Regions from separate parts of the Erwinia sp. 1181_3 genome, predicted to be linked through region 1. Evidence: riboswitches for the same ligand, from Rfam matches in the RefSeq annotation. Region 1 holds a riboswitch; each other region holds the start of a gene.
The links. A riboswitch is a leader RNA that binds a small molecule or an ion and turns the genes downstream of it on or off. The one in region 1 is predicted to bind thiamine pyrophosphate.
Positions count from the first base shown of each region.

Region 2: another riboswitch for thiamine pyrophosphate. It lies ahead of FY046_RS05455 (TenA family protein); the one in region 1 lies ahead of thiM (hydroxyethylthiazole kinase).
Region 3: another riboswitch for thiamine pyrophosphate. It lies ahead of FY046_RS05220 (TenA family protein); the one in region 1 lies ahead of thiM (hydroxyethylthiazole kinase).

Region 1 is NZ_VTDE01000001.1:670,813-676,402, reverse strand. It holds gene FY046_RS03095 (AzlD domain-containing protein) at 1-296, opposite strand, end outside; gene FY046_RS03090 (AzlC family ABC transporter permease) at 296-958, opposite strand; gene FY046_RS03085 (helix-turn-helix domain-containing protein) at 1,062-1,610, shown strand; gene FY046_RS03080 (hypothetical protein) at 1,888-2,670, shown strand; TPP riboswitch at 2,782-2,878, shown strand; gene thiM (hydroxyethylthiazole kinase) at 2,913-3,704, shown strand; gene thiD (bifunctional hydroxymethylpyrimidine kinase/phosphomethylpyrimidine kinase) at 3,701-4,501, shown strand; gene fbaB (class I fructose-bisphosphate aldolase) at 4,654-5,590, shown strand, end outside.
Region 2 is NZ_VTDE01000002.1:239,171-244,760, reverse strand. It holds gene phnK (phosphonate C-P lyase system protein PhnK) at 1-193, shown strand, start outside; gene phnL (phosphonate C-P lyase system protein PhnL) at 215-919, shown strand; gene phnM (alpha-D-ribose 1-methylphosphonate 5-triphosphate diphosphatase) at 916-2,052, shown strand; gene phnN (ribose 1,5-bisphosphokinase) at 2,052-2,588, shown strand; TPP riboswitch at 3,024-3,137, shown strand; gene FY046_RS05455 (TenA family protein) at 3,172-3,810, shown strand; gene FY046_RS05450 (methyl-accepting chemotaxis protein) at 3,901-5,223, opposite strand; gene phnC (phosphonate ABC transporter ATP-binding protein) at 5,419-5,590, shown strand, end outside.
Region 3 is NZ_VTDE01000002.1:192,641-198,230, forward strand. It holds gene FY046_RS05205 (LacI family DNA-binding transcriptional regulator) at 1-88, shown strand, start outside; gene FY046_RS05210 (methyl-accepting chemotaxis protein) at 444-2,375, shown strand; gene FY046_RS05215 (LLM class flavin-dependent oxidoreductase) at 2,456-3,481, opposite strand; TPP riboswitch at 3,618-3,722, shown strand; gene FY046_RS05220 (TenA family protein) at 3,789-4,478, shown strand; gene FY046_RS05225 (ABC transporter ATP-binding protein) at 4,475-5,203, shown strand; gene FY046_RS05230 (ABC transporter permease) at 5,200-5,590, shown strand, end outside.

The DNA of each region.
Region 1 (5,590 bases):
GCGGTGACTGCCGCTGCCGCCAGGATCACCCCAATCAGCGGCACTTTGCGCCAGGCCAGCAGCACGGCCACCGCCACCCCGGCGACACGTGCCGTCCCGGCAAAGTGGTCACCTGCATAAAATGTGCTGCCCAGCGCCACCGCAAACAGCAGCGTAGTGGCCGCATCAGACAGCAACTTACGCGCGTTTTCAGACAGGGTCATGCGGTTACCCAGCGTGGCACCGGCAAAGCGCATCAGCCAGGTTCCCACGGCCAGAATCACGATCCCGCAGATAATCAGTGCGTTGTCCGCCATTATTTCCTCCTCGCCAGCAGTCCGGCCATTGAGAGCAATACCGGCAGCCCGATAGGCGTAAAGGGCACGGCCAGCAGTGAGATTACCGCCCCGCAGGCGGCGCGGATCAGCGTGGTGCGGGATTTCAGGGCGGGGATCACCAGCGCCAGTAAAATGGCCGGAAACACCGCATCCAGCCCAATCACCTGGGTATCAGGCAGCAGTGTGCCAATCACACTGCCCAGCATGGCCCCCAACGGCCAGACCACGGCGACGCCGAGGCCACACAGCCAGAAGGCGGCTTTACGCTGCGCGTGCGTGGGCTGCGACAGGCCAAACACCACGCTTTCGTCATTCATAATATGGCAACCGAGCACGGCAGAGAGACGCGAACCTACCAGGTCACGTACGGCAATGCCAAAGGGGAAGTGGCGCGCATTGACCAGCAGCCCGGCCAGCGCAGCGGCCAGCGGATTGCCCCCGCCAGCGACGATGGCAATAAACATAAACTCTGAGGCACCGGCCAGCACAAACAGGCTGGAGAACAGCGGAACCCATAGCGGGAATCCATAAGCGGTGGCCAGCGAACCGTAGGAGATGCCCACAACGCCGACCGCCAGGCAGATCAGATAAATCGCTTTACGCGTGTCCGGGCTGAGTGATGAAAAATGCCGACTGAACATAATTTGTTTTCCATAACGAACGAAGTTGTCATTATAATGAACGCAGGTGCTTCTAAGATCAACACGAACGTTTCGTTCATTTTGGCGAACGATAAGGCGAAAGATGACACAGCCCATAGCGGTAATTGCGGAAAGTTTGATTCGGGAACGCACACAGGCCGGGCTTTCACTCGCCGAAGTGGCCCGAAGGGCGGGAATTGCAAAGTCGACGCTGTCGCAGCTGGAGGCGGGCAACGGTAACCCCAGCCTGGAGACGCTGTGGGCGCTGTGTGTGGCACTGAATATTCCCTTTGCCAAACTGCTGGAACCTGAAGGCAACAAAACCCAGATCATCCGGCGTGGCGAAGGGGCGAAAGTGGTGGCCGGAGAAGCGAACTATCAGGCCATTTTGCTGGCCAGCTGCCCACCGGGTGCGCGGCGCGATATCTATCTGTTAATGACCCAGCCGGGTGCTGACCGTCTGTCACAGCCGCATCCTGTTGGATCGGTTGAGCACATTATCGTCACCCAGGGGCGGGCGCTGGTCGGGCTTAAGGATGCCCCGGAAGAGCTAGCGCCAGGCGATTACATCTGCTATCCCGCCGATCGTGAGCATATCTTTAAAGCGCTGGAACCCGACACCCTGGCACTGCTGGTGGCAGAGCAGGGATAAAGGGAGGATGGGGACGGAAAACCGTCCCGTAATCGGGTTTTTATACCGTGTCGCTGAATAGCGGTTGACGGGGAGTTATGATTCTATCGAACCGATTTTTTGTTGAGACTATTCTTATCGTTAGCTAGAATGCGGCCTGAAAAAGTGAAGGTGTATTATCATTTCTACATAAAATGTGTATTTGCTTTTAATAAAGCAATCTGGGATTTAAATCAAAATCGGTCAGGCTGACGTTCAGAATGTTCTGGCCGAAATAAATTATAAAATGGAGTTAAGAATGAAAGGCATCAGTAAACTGGTCTGGGCAGGTCTCGCGCTGAATATCTGCTATCTCGGCGCGGTAGGGTATCTCACTACCCAGGTGGGAGATGATGAGTTAACTATTTTTGCACGCAATGTGATTGCTTTTTTACAGTACTTCTCCATCCCATTTTTAGTTTCTATTTTATTGCAGATCATCAGTTTGCCCCTGTTATTCAAAAGCCCAAAGTGGGGACTGGCGCTGGCTATCATTGGCTCGCTTATTATCCTGCCATTAAGTATGGTTTTCCTCGCCGGTTATATGTTTAGCTATGAAAAGCATTGCAACAAGGGCCTGGAAGTATTTTCACCCAATGAAAAAAACACACCTTCACGGGCTTTGATTTTTAAAACATCGATGTTCTATGTGCAGGGCGGGATTTCCCTTGCTATCGGATTGTTTATTCTGGCCGATGGTGTGAGCGTTGGCGGATTATTAGTCTGTACCGGGATCATTTTTATCTCAAATGCGATGCGTTTAAAGCAACGCGTGATGATTGGGGTGTCAGGCGATAAATTGATCCTGACCCCGGCGCTGTATGCTGAAACCTGTCTGATCCCGCTAACCGATGTCACGTTAATCAAAGAAAATAAAAATGTCTTCAAACTGCATATCCACTCTGCTGGTGTTGACAGGAAATGTAGCTTTAGTAAAAAAATGATCGCCGGAGAGAATGCTCAGGCAGACCTTGCGGAGATTTTGTCAACATTGCCGAAAGCGGACAGCGAGGCTGTGGCGGTGAGTGACAAGCCTGAATAACCTCCAGCCCGGGCGGCGGGAGACGTAAAAGCTTGTTTCTCTACCATCTAACTGGCATGATTCTGAAGGGTGATTATCGCAATGGTAATTACAACGCATTGATTTTACTATTTAAATGACTCGGGGTGCCCTTCTTCGTGAAGGCTGAGAAATACCCGTACCACCTGATCTGGATAATGCCAGCGTAGGGAAGTCAGATGCCCGACCGGCATCGCCTTCTTGATCGCCGGTTGGGAGCATATATGATCCAACCTGAACGCCTGAGCCACGCCGATGTGGCCCATTCCCTGACGCTGTTTCAACAGCAATCTCCCCTGATTCACTGTATGACCAATGATGTGGTGCAAACCTTTACCGCCAACGTGCTGCTGGCGCTGAGGGCTTCCCCGGCGATGGTGATCGATCAGGACGAAGCCGCGCAGTTCAGCGCCATTGCTGATGCCCTGCTGGTAAACGTTGGTACGCTGACCCATTCCCGCAGTGAAGCGATGCGGGCAGCGATCCATGCGGCCAGCGCTGCCGGACGACACTGGACATTAGATCCGGTGGCGGTAGGGGCGCTGGATTTCCGTACCACTTTCTGTCACCAACTCCTGTTACTCAAGCCCGCTGCGATCCGCGGCAATGCTTCGGAAATTATGGCACTGGCAAAACAGGCGGTCAGCGGACGGGGCGTAGACACTCAGCATGCGTCAACGGCGGCATTACAGGCAGCCGTTGCGTTGGCGACGGAAACGGGGGCGGTGGTGGCGGTTACCGGAGAAGTGGATTTTGTCACCGACGGTGTGCGCACCCTCAGCGTCAGCGGCGGTTCCCCACTGATGACGCGCGTGGTCGGCACCGGCTGTGCGTTGTCCGCCGTGGTCGCCGGATTTACCGCGCTGCCCGGCGATCGTCTGGTGCATGTCGCCAGCGCCTGCCACGTGGTGGCGTTGGCGGGAGAGCGAGCAGCGGCAGCGGCGCAGGGGCCGGGCAGCTTTATCCCCGCGTTCCTCGATGCACTGTATCAACTGAACCCGGAGGCACTGGTATGAAACGGATTAACGCCATGACCATTGCCGGAACTGACCCGAGCGGTGGCGCCGGGATCCAGGCCGATCTGAAAGCTTTCTCTGCACTGGGCGCCTATGGCACCAGCGTGATCACCGCGCTGGTGGCGCAGAACACCACGGGCGTGCAGTCGGTCTATCGCATTGACCCGGCATTCGTGGGCGCGCAGCTGGATTCGGTCCTGTCGGATGTGCGTATCGACACGATAAAAATCGGTATGCTGGCAGAAAGCGCCATCGTTGAGGTGGTTGCCGAACGGCTGAAAGAGACCCCGGTGCCCTGGGTGGTACTGGATACGGTGATGCTGGCAAAAAGCGGCGATCCGCTGCTCTCTGCTGAGGCGGTTGCCACCTTACGCGAGCGTCTGTTACCGCAGGTCTCCCTGATTACGCCCAATCTGCCAGAAGCCGCCGCGCTGCTGGCCTGCGATCCGGCACGCGATGAGGCCGAGATGCGTGAACAGGGCAGGGCGCTGCTGGCGCTGGGCTGTCAGGCGGTACTGATGAAGGGCGGCCATCTTAGCGAATCGGAAAGCCCGGACTGGCTGTTTACCCACCAACTTGAACAGCGGTTTACCGCGCCTCGCATTATGACGCGCAATACGCACGGTACGGGCTGTTCGCTGTCGGCGGCGCTGGCGGCACTCCGTCCGCGACACGATGATTGGGTTGCCACCGTACAAGCGGCTAAATACTGGTTGCAGGGGGCGCTTGAGCAGGCAGACTCGCTGGAGGTCGGCCACGGGCATGGCCCGGTGCATCATTTTCATCAGTGGTGGTGACCACGATGGTCCGCGTTTTTTTGTGCGGATCGTTCTGAAAAATGGAGTCAGCAATTTGCCTTAATAACAGTTTTGGGTCCACCCTGTTGGGGTCAGGAAAACTGACCCGCGGGCCATCAAAATGGCCCTCACACATTTTAACAGGAGTTATCATGACGGACATCGTACAGTTATTGGGCAAAGAAGCGGATTCTCTTTTGCAACATCGCTGCATGACTATTCCAGCGGACAACCTCTATCTTCCAGGGGCGGATTATGTGGATCGGGTGATGGTCGATAACAATCGTCCCCCGGCAGTTTTACGCAATATGCAAACACTGTACAACACCGGACGTTTAGCCGGGACAGGTTACCTCTCTATCCTCCCCGTAGACCAGGGCGTCGAGCATTCGGCGGGCGCCTCTTTTGCTGCGAACCCGCTCTACTTCGATCCGAAAAATATTGTGGAGCTGGCGATTGAAGCGGGCTGTAACTGTGTGGCTTCCACGTATGGCGTACTGGCTTCTGTCTCACGGCGTTACGCACACCGCATCCCGTTTATGGTTAAGCTCAACCATAACGAGACGCTGAGCTATCCCACCCAGTATGACCAGACGCTGTATGCCAGCGTTGAGCAGGCGTTTAACCTCGGTGCTGTCGCCGTCGGGGCCACCATCTATTTCGGTTCAGAGCAGTCACGGCGTCAGATTGAAGAGATCTCTGCAGCCTTTGAACGCGCCCATGAACTGGGGATGGTCACCGTACTGTGGGCGTATCTGCGCAATAATGATTTCAAAAAAGACGGGGTGGATTACCATGCCAGCGCTGATTTGACAGGCCAGGCAAACCATCTGGCGGCCACCATTGGCGCGGATATTGTGAAACAGAAAATGGCGGAGAATAACGGCGGTTATAAAGCAGTGAAATTCGGCCATACCGATGAGCGCGTCTACAGCACACTGACTACAGATAACCCTATCGACCTGGTACGTTATCAACTGGCGAACTGCTATATGGGGCGCGCCGGGATGATCAACTCCGGCGGTGCGGCAGCAGGGGATACGGATATTGCTGAATCCGTACGTACGGCGGTGATCAATAAACGTGCAG
Region 2 (5,590 bases), on a different contig from region 1:
GCTGCGCAGCCTGGTCCGCGATCTCAATCTGGCGGTGGTGATTGTCACCCACGACCTCGGTGTGGCGCGTCTGCTGGCACACCGTCTGCTGGTAATGAAAGAGGGGAAAGTGGTGGAGAGTGGCCTGACCGACCGGGTGCTGGATGATCCGCATCATCCGTATACCCAGCTGCTGGTCTCATCCATTGTTTAAATACTCCCCACAGGAATCATTATGAATCTGAAACTGCGTGTCGAAAATCTGTCAAAAACCTTTGTGATGCACAATCAGCAGGGGGCAGAACTGGTGGTGTTACGTAACGCCTCCTTACAGGTGGCTGCCGGGGAGTGCGTGGTGCTGCACGGTCATTCGGGCAGCGGTAAATCCACGCTGCTGCGTTCGCTGTATGCGAACTATCTGCCGGATAGCGGGCATATCTGGGTGGATCATCAGCAGCAGTGGGTTGACCTTGTCAGCGCCCCGGCGCGCCAGATCCTCAGCATTCGCCGCGATACGATTGGCTGGGTGAGCCAGTTTTTGCGCGTCATCCCGCGGATTTCCACGCTGGAGGTAGTGATGCAGCCGCTGCTGGAGCGTGGTGTGTCGCGATCCCAGAGCGAAGAGCGTGCCAAAGCATTGCTGGGCCACCTTAACGTGCCGTCGCGCCTGTGGGGACTGGCACCGTCGACGTTTTCCGGCGGTGAGCAGCAGCGCGTCAATATTGCGCGCGGGTTTATTGCCGACTCTCCGATCCTGCTGTTGGATGAGCCGACCGCCTCACTCGATACCGCCAACAGCGCTGCCGTGGTGGCGCTGATTGAAGAGGCGCGCCAGCGCGGCGCGGCGATTGTCGGCATTTTTCATGATAACGCGGTGCGCGATCGCATCGCTGACCGTCTGCATGTGATGCAACCTGTTGCTCTGGAGCACGCCGAATGATCATCAATAACGTCAAACTGATCCTGGAAAATGAAGTGGTCGAGGGATCGCTGGCCTGTGAAAATGGCGTGATCCGCGCCTTCTCTGACACACAAAGCCAGCTTCCGGCAGCGATTGACGGCGAGGGCGGCTGGCTGATGCCCGGCATGGTCGAGCTGCATACCGACAATCTGGATAAGTTCTTTACCCCGCGCCCGAAGGTGGACTGGCCTGCGCACTCCGCCATGAGCAGCCATGATGCGCTGATTGTCGCCAGCGGCATTACCACGGTGCTGGATGCGATTGGCGTGGGCGATGTGCGCGATGGCGGCCACCGCATGGAGAATCTGAACAAGATGATCGATGCGATTCGCCATGCGCAGAAGCACGGCCTGAACCGTGCCGAACATCGCCTGCACCTGCGCTGTGAACTGCCCCATGACTCAACGCTGCCGCTGTTTGAACAACTGATGTGTAACCCGGCACTGTCGCTGGTGTCACTGATGGATCACTCACCGGGGCAGCGCCAGTATGTGTCGCTGGCGGCGTGGCGCACCTATTTTGGCGGCAAATATCAGCTCAGCGATCGGCAGCTTGATGAGTACGAGGCCGATCAGCTAAGCCTGGCGGCCCGCTGGTCCACGCCGAACCGTGAGGCGATTTCTGCCTGGTGTCGTCAGTATCACATTCCGCTGGCCAGCCACGATGACGCCACCTATGAACACGTGGTTGAATCGAAAGGGGTAGGCAGCGTTATCGCTGAGTTCCCGACCACCGAAGAGGCCGCACGCGCCTCGCGTGAAATGGGCTTACAGATACTGATGGGGGCGCCGAATATTGTGCGTGGCGGCTCGCACTCCGGCAACGTGGCGGCCAGCGAGCTGGCACAGCTGGGGCTGCTGGATATTCTCTCGTCGGATTACTATCCCGCCAGCCTGCTGGATGCGGCATTCCGCCTTGCCGCCGATGAACGTCACAGCATGACGCTGCCTGCGGCCATTGCGTTAGTAACGCGTAACCCGGCCCGCTCCATCGGCCTTGACGATCGCGGTGTGATTGATGAAGGCAAACGGGCCGATCTGGTGCTGGTGCGTGCGCACCGCGATCAGGTCTATGTATCGTCGGTGTGGGCGCAGGGCAGGAAGGTGTTCTGATGGGGCGGCTGATCTGGCTGATGGGCGCTTCCGGCTCCGGCAAAGACAGCCTGCTACTGGCGCTGCGTGAATGCGCACCGGAGCGGATGATTGTGGCGCATCGCTATATCACCCGCAGCGCCAGCGCCGGGGGCGAAAACCATATCGCCCTCAGCGAGCATGAGTTCCGACGTCGGCGTGAATACGGTCTGTTTGCCCTCGACTGGCAGGCGCATCATTTTTACTACGGGCTGGGTATTGAGATCGATCAGTGGCTGGCAAGTGGGCTGGATGTGGTGGTGAACGGTTCACGGCTGCATCTGGCGGCTGCCCGTCAGCGTTACGGTGAGCGGCTGTTGCCGGTGTGTTTGCAGGTGTCGGCGGAGATCCTCGCCGGGCGACTGCGCCAGCGCGGTCGCGAGGATGAAGCCGCCATTGAACAGCGGTTGCAGCGTGCGGCAGAGCCGGTGGCGGCAGGGTGTATGACGTTAAGTAATGATGGGCCATTGAGTGAGACGTTACAGGGTTTTTCGGCGTTGTTAACGCCGCCCCGTTGACGGCGGGCGGGTCATGACCCGCCCCTACGCAACCCCCACTGACCTGCGCATTCTGTAGGGGTGAGGCATGCCTCGCCCGCGTCCCGTAATGCAACCCCCACTGACCTGCGCATTCTGTAGGGGTGAGGCATGCCTCGCCGCGTCCCGTAATGCAACACCCACTGAACTGCACATTCTGTAGGGGTGAGGCATGCCTCGCCCAATGTCCCGTAATGCAACCCCCACTGACCTGCGCTTCTGTAGGGGCGAGGCATGCCTCGCCCGCGTCCCGTAATGCAACCCCCACTGACCTGCGCTTCTGTAGGGGTGAGGCATGCCTCGCCCGCGTCCCGTAATGCAACACCCACTGAACTGCACATTCTGTAGGGGTGAGGCATGCCTCGCCCAATGTCCCGCGTCAGCAACATTGACGTTCCGGAAAATTCCTGACTTAATTCCTCCTCCAGGGGGAGCCAGGCAACTGGCTGAGAAATCGTAAAAGATTCAGCGCGATGACCCTTAACACCTGATCCGGATAATGCCGGCGAAGGGATGGGGCAACTTACCTCTCTTTTGCCGGTAGTCTGCTTATAAGGACTACCTGATGACCACTCGTTTTACCGACACACTCCGTACACTGAGCCAGCCCATCTGGACACAGGCCGTCACGCATCGTTTTGTTCGCGAGCTCTATGATGGCAGCGTGGATCGCCAGGTGATGAGCACTTACCTCACCCAGGATCACCGTTTTCTCGACAGCTTCCTCACCTTAGTCGGATCGGCCATTGCCAGTGCCGACAGCCCCGCAGCCCGCCTGCGCTTTGGTCGCTGCGCCGGGGTTGTCTCCGGTGAAGAGAACACCTATTTTCTGCGCGCATTTGAGGCGCTGGACGTCAGCGCCGCGCAGCGCGACGCCGAACCGGACACTTCTCCCACTGCGGGATTCAAGGCGATCATGCTGGAGGCCGCTGCCACGCGCTCCTATGCGGTGATCCTGACCGTACTCAATGTCGCCGAGTGGCTGTACCTCGACTGGGCGTCACAGGCCCCGCTGCCATTGCCTGCCAGTTTTGTTCACGCCGAGTGGATTATGTTGCACGATAACCCCGATTTCCGCGAATTTGTCGCCTTTTTACGTCAGGAGCTCGACCGTGTTGGCCCGGCACAGCAGGCGCAGTGTGAGGATTTCTTCCTGCGCGCCGTGACGCTGGAAAAGGCTTTCTTTGATGCGGCTTATCAATAAACAGATCTGATTATTCGCAGTGGCCGACCTTTTCGGGTCGGCCTTTTTGCCGGAGTGATAATGCCGTTGTGCAGGTTGATGAGACGACGCTTAATCGCTCTTTAACGCGGCGGTGACGTGGCCGATGGCGCGTAGCACATCGTCGGAACTGTCGCGTATATCAGCGATGACGCCGCCGGCTTCCTGCGCCAGCTCCACGCCGCGATCGGCACGTTGCAGGTTTGAGGTAATGCCTTTCTGCGCTTTGCTCGCCAGCAGGTGATTTTGCTGCACCATCTGTTCGATTTCGGTGGTGGCGCGGTTGATGTTTTGCGCCAGCGTGCGCACTTCGTTGGCCACCACCGCGAAGCTGCGACCCTGCGTGCCTGCGCGGGCGGCTTCCACCGCCGCATTGAGGGCCAGCAGGTTGGTCTGATCGGCAATACGACGAATACTGGTCACGATCTGGCCGATACTGTCTGAGGAATCCCCGAGCCCGGTGATATCGCCAGAGATCCCGTGCAGTTCACCTGCCAGTTCATTCATGGTCTGCACGCTGTTGGCAATCACACTGGCACCGCGTTTTGTGCTTTCGCTGGTTTGCAGCGCCGTTTGATAAGCCTGTTGGGCTGCATCACGCTCTAGCTGGTTTTTCTCAACCTGGGCGGTGACATCGGTGGCAAACTTCACCACTTTATACAGCTCGCCACTGTCGTCGAACACCGGGTTATAGGTCGCGCGCAGCCAGAGGGTAGAGCCTTGCTTGTTGACGCGCTGAAACTGGCCGGAAATAAACTCACCGCGGTTGAGCTTCTGCCAGAACAGTGTGTATTCCGGGCTGCTGCGTACCGCTGCGGAACAGAACTGGCTGTGATGTACACCGATAATTTCACTGGCGCGATATCCCATGGTTTTAAGAAAATTATCGTTAGCTTTCAGCACTTCACCCTTAAGGTTAAAGGCTATCACCGCCATTGAGCGCTCGATAGCCGTGGTCATTGCCCGCTGCTCCTGGGCATCCATAATGTGCGACGTGATGTCGGTGGCGAGCTTAATGATTTTGAACACGCGCCCGTTACGATCCCGCACCGGTACATAGTTGGCTTCGAGCCACACCGGACGGCCATTTTGCGCCACGCGCAGAAATTTATCGCTGAAACTTTCCCCGCGATTCAGCCGCATCCAGAAGTCCTGATACTGGCGCGACGCCAACAGGTCCGGCGTGCAAAACAGGCTGTGATGCTGCCCGACCACCTCATTCAGTTCGTAGCCCATTTTCTCAAGAAACAAGCTATTAGCCGTGATGATGGTGCCATCGGTCATGAATTCGATCATGGCGATAGAGTCTTTTAATGAGTCAAGCGTGGCAGAAGAGTGAGTGCGTTTCTGCCACGCAAGGCGTGACGTGATACCTGATGCAATAGTGGAAAACATGGTGGACCTTATTATTAGAGTTAGCTGTCCACAGGGTTATCGGCGGGAGGGGATAAACATTCAATCTTTGTTAATTTGCTCAGTGCCCTTTTCGGTCTGTCATGCTTCCATCACCCCTCTGTCATTAAACTTTCATCGCACAGGTGGTTAATAGGGCGCACAGCGGATAACGCGCAACCTGATAATGGACAACACATGGCACAGGCATTGTTAAAAATTGCCCCCCAGCAGCAGGCGATCCCCCACGCGGAGCATCGTGCAAAAGTGCTGGCAGTGAATGGACTCGGAAAATCATACGGCACACAGACGCGCGTCTTGCAGGACATTAACTTTGACCTGCACGCCGGTGAACTGGTGGCGGTGATTG
Region 3 (5,590 bases), on a different contig from region 1:
CAGCTGGCTGACAGAGAAAACCCGCGACATGCTGGGTGCATGCGTGCTACGCGGGGATTTGATTATTCCTGATAGCCGCAAACGCTAAGAAATAAACAGCCTGTTTGCGAGAAAGAACGCTGATACCTTGCAATATAAATGTAAAAAAATGTAAAACTCCATTTACATAAAGTTAATTCCACTGACAAAAGTACCCTGTCTGCCAGCAAAACATCAGAAAACGCGTTATTTCATCAGAAATAACGCGCATCAATCTTATAATCAGCCCCCTTATTAACATTAAAAAAACTTTAAAATCAACACACTAAATCCCATCACTGCCCAATAAAAGTCATTTTTAATGAAACCGCTCTCACTGCCGATAAAATCCTGCAGGCACGTGTTTTACCTCCGGAAGCAGAATTATTTCAATAACACTAATTATGTTTAATAAAGGACTTAATATGATTATTTTAAAATTTAACGACTTTTCAATAGGTAAGAAACTTTTTTCAGGATTTATTCTTTTAATCTGCATTATTATCGGTATATCAGGTTACGGTATTTACGCGTTAAAAACGATAGAACATAACTCAATAAAAACAACGCTGACCAATGATATTGGCAACCAGCTGGATGCCGCCCGGCAAAACCGTTTGATTTACATGCATACGGGTGATGATGAGAAAATGAAAGCGAACGGCGATGCCATTAAATCGATGCAAACGCTGATTAAGGATGCCAGTCAGTTCACCTGGCGCGGAGAAGCTCAAAAGCAGTTTGAACAGCTCAGCGCCAATATTGAACGCTACAGTGAGTTACGAACTGACTATTACGATAAAAGCCGCCACAGTAATCAACTCGCTAAAAAACTGCTGCAACAAAGTGATAATCGCTTTCTCCCCAACCTGCAAGATGACTTAAAAAATACCGCATCGGATAGTGACTCTCTCGATAAAATTTTTGATTTACTCTTCGCGTTTTCCCTGCTCAGTGAGGCTGGCAACACACTGATCGCAAAGCATACTCCTGAAACCATATCGGACTTTGACGCATTATATCGCCGCACTGAATCGCTGTATAATGACAGCCTGGCACAATGGCCAGAGGCGACAAAAAACGTATTGACCCCGGTATGGATGCGCTACGAGGCTTTGAAAGCGAGTGCAGAAACGTATTTATCTGCCATCGCGAAAACACAACTATCTGCCGACAACATGGCCCAGGGTGCTAACGAACTGAACACCACTGCAGCCACATTAATTGAAATGCAGACGGAATATAACACCCAGGTAATTTCTCGCACGATCACCATTATCACCCTCCTTTCATTACTGGCGGTGTTTACCGGGCTGGTCACCGCTTGGGCGATCACGCGTAAAATCACACGACCTGTGAGTGAAAATCTTGCCCTGGCACAGCGCATTTCCAGTGGCGATCTTACGGCTCAGATCACCGCCTCCTCCAAAGATGAATTGGGTGAGCTAACCCAAACAATGGGCGCGATGAATACCCGTTTATGCGACATGATCTCGGGCATACGTGAAAGCGTCAGTCACTTAGCCAGTGCCTCATCACAGATTGCCGCAGGGAATACGGATTTAGCGTCCAGAACGGAGCAACAGTCCGCCGCCGTGGTGGAAACCGCCTCCAGTATGGAGGAGCTCACCTCGACGGTACGCCTTAACGCCGATAATGCCTTGCAAGCCAGCAAGCTTGCTGCCAGCGCCAGCGCCGATGCCCGTAAAGGGGGTCAGATCGTCAGTGAGGTGGTCAGCACCATGAATGGCATCGCAGGTAGCTCAAAGAAAATCACTGAAATCATTAGCGTGATCAACGGTATTGCTTTCCAGACCAATATTCTGGCATTGAATGCCGCTGTCGAAGCCGCCAGGGCCGGTGAACAGGGGCGCGGTTTTGCCGTTGTTGCCGGTGAAGTCAGAACGCTGGCGCAACGCAGCGCAGATGCGGCGAAAGAGATAGAGTCGCTGATCAACGAGTCGGTAGCACGTATTGGGACAGGGACTGAACTGGTGAATAAAGCCGGTGACAGCATGGGAGATATCGTCAACTCCGTGAGCCATGTCAGCCAGATTATCGATGAAATCTCTAGTGCCTCTCACGAACAGCGTCAGGGCATTGAACAGATAGGGAAAGCCGTGACCGAGATGGACTCGACCACGCAGCAAAATGCGACCCTGGTTCAGGAATCGTCTGCCGCCGCTATTTCGCTGGAGCAGCAGGCAAAGAAACTGAGTGAGATGGTCGCTATCTTTAAGATCAACACCAGCCGGGTGCATGAAGGCGAGTTTGTTGTCGGATCCTCAAGCCATAACCCCCTTCCCCTCCGCGCACAAACGTCTAAAGCCCTTGAGGAAGAGTGGACCTCGTTTTAAACCGACTACGCCCCGGCGAGTGTGAATAAGATCATCGTTGTCAGGTTCCCCCGGATACCGGGAGAGCCTGACAGCACGTGCTACTCGCGCCAGCCAAGGCCGGGCGCCACATGCTTGAGGATTGCTTCAATAGTGTGCGCGCAGTAGTCCACACCCAACTGGTTCGGCACGGTTAACAGCAGGGTATCGGCTTCGGCGATGGCTTCATCCTGCGCCAGTTGTTTAATCAACTGGTCCGGTTCTGCGGCGTAGCTGCGGCCAAAGATGGCGCGGGTTTTCTCATCGAGGTAACCCACTTTGTCCCCTTCTTTGCCGCTGTTGCCAAAGTACGCACGGTCCATATCATTCACCAGCGCAAAGATACTGCGGCTCACCGAAACACGCGGGGTGCGCGTATGTCCGGCGGCTTTCCACGCTTCCCGGTAGGCGCGGATCTGTTGCGCCTGCTGGATATGGAAAGGCTCACCGGTTTCATCATCTTTCAGCGTTGAGCTTTGCAGGTTCATCCCCAGTTTCGCCGCCCAGACGGCGGTAGCATTGGAACCGGCCCCCCACCAGATACGGTCACGCAGCCCTTCCGAGAACGGCTCCACGCGCAGCATCCCTGGCGGGTTCGGGAACATCGGCTGCGGGTTTGGTTTGGCAAAGCCTTCGCCACGCAGCACATCCAGCAGCACTTCGGTGTGATGACGCGCCATATCCGACTCGTTTTCCCCTTCCGCAGGCTGATAGCCAAAATAGCGCCAACCGTCGATCACCTGCTCAGGAGAACCCCGGCTGATGCCCAGCTGCAAACGCCCACCGGAGATCAGGTCGGCAGAGCCAGCATCTTCTGCCATATACATCGGATTCTCGTAACGCATATCGATCACCCCGGTGCCGATCTCAATACGGCGTGTTTTCGCGCCGATGGCGGCCAGCAGCGGGAACGGCGAGCTTAACTGGCGGGCAAAGTGATGCACGCGAAAATAAGCACCGTCCGCACCGAGTTCTTCAGCGGCGACCGCGAGATCAATCGACTGCAACAGCGCATCGGCCGCCGAACGGGTGCCGGACTGCGGCGAAGGGGTCCAGTGGCCGAACGACAGAAATCCAATACTTTTCATGGGGGTATCCTGTGGGGTGAAACAAATGACGATTGATTAGCAGTATATACCCAAAATAATTCGAGGTGCAGCCAACGCATCTGCGGCTCGAAGTCTGACGGGTGGATTGTAATGAAAAATGAAATCCCGTATAAAAGAGCCCTCCGAGGGGTGTCCTGTATGGGCTGAGATGGCGTAACAAGCCGAACCCTTTGAACCTGATCTGGGTCATGCCAGCGAAGGGACGGGTTGGCAGTTACCTCTGCCCTGTTCACACCTCCGCGTGCCCGGATCTCCACTTAAATGAGGGGATTCAGTGTCTAAAACTATTCAGCCTGTTGATTTCAGCCAGGGTCTGTACGGACGTTTACGCCAGCAGGCCGGTAACGACTGGCAGGACTATGTGGCGCACCCGTTTATTCACCAACTCTCACGCGGCACGCTGCCCGAGAGCGCCTTTCGTCGTTATCTGACGCAGGACTATCTTTTTCTGATTCACTTTGCCCGTGCCTGGGCGCTGCTGGTCAGCAAACTGCGCACGCTGCCGGAAATGCGCGCGGCGACGGCTTCGCTGAACGCCATTGTGGCTGAGCTGCCGCTGCACGTTGGCTACTGCGAAAGCTGGGGGCTGAGCGAAGCGCAAATCATGCGCGAACCGGAAGCGGCGGAAACCATGAACTACACCCGCTACGTGCTGGATATCGGTCACTCGGGTGATGCGCTGGATCTGCTGGTGGCGCTGCTGCCCTGTGTGGCGGGCTACGCCGAGATTGGCCTGCGCCTGCTGAACGCCCCGGAGACGGTTTTACAAGGCAGCCCTTATGCCTCCTGGATCCGCAACTATGGTGATGCAGACTATCTGAACGGCGTTCGTGCCGCCCTCGGTTTACTGGAAACGGTCGGTGAGCAGCGCGGGGCCGAAAGCCGCTTCACCGCCCTGTCTGAGATTTTCACCACCGCCACGCGCCTCGAGTCGGCATTCTGGCAGATGGGACTGAATGCGGTGCACCGGACATGAACCCACCCGGCATTGAGGTGCGCGATCTGACGCTGTGCTTCGGCCCGCGTCAGATTTTCGACCGTCTCAGTTTTACCCTCCCGCCGGGGCGATTTGTTGCCCTGCTGGGGGCCAGCGGCAGCGGCAAGACCAGCCTGCTGAAGATTATCGCCGGGCTGGCGAAGCCCACCTCCGGCACCGTCTGCGGTAGCGATGGCCTGCCGTTGCCCGGGCGTATTGCTTATATGGGGCAGAAAGATCTGCTTTATCCCTGGCTGTCGATCAGCGACAACATCACACTGGGTGCGCGTCTGCGCGGCGAAAACGTGGATGCCGCCTGGGCTGCCCATCTGCTGGAACGCGTCGGACTGCACGGACACGGCAACGACCTCCCTGCGGCGCTCTCCGGCGGCATGCGCCAGCGGGCGGCGATTGCCCGTACGCTGTATGAAAGACGCCCCGTTGTCCTGATGGATGAGCCGTTCTCCGCGCTGGATACGCTGACGCGGGCCAAAATCCAGACGCTGGCCGCTGAACTGCTGGCCGACCACACCGTATTGCTGATTACCCATGACCCGATGGAAGCCTGCCGTCTGAGTCACCACCTGCTGGTGTTGTCTGGTTATCCTGCCGGGATCGACGACACTCACACCATTGGTGGCCAGCCGCCCCGTGCGCCGGATGATGCTGACGTGCTGAAAAGCCAGGCCGAACTGTTGCAGCAGTTGCTGAGGGCCGCAGAATGAGCGGAAAAATCGCCACCAGCGCACGTGGCGTCATGATTTTTACCGGGCTGCTGCTGCTGTGGTGGCTGGCCACACTGAGTGATATTCCCGCCTTTTTGCTGCCGTCGCCCGCCGCTGTTGCCCGCGCGCTGTGGGATGGCCGCGCTTTCCTCGCGTATCACAGCCTGGTTACGGCCTCAGAAGTCCTGATCGGGCTGGTGCTGGGCGTACTGCTGGGGTCGCTGCTGGCGATCGGCATGATCTTCTCCCCCCGCCTGCAACGCTGGCTGATGCCCGTGGTGCTGACCAGCCAGGCCATTCCGGTGTTTGCCCTCGCGCCACTGCTGGTGCTGTGGTTTGGCTTTGGCATCAGCGCCAAAGTGGCGATGGCGGTGCTGGTGATCTTCT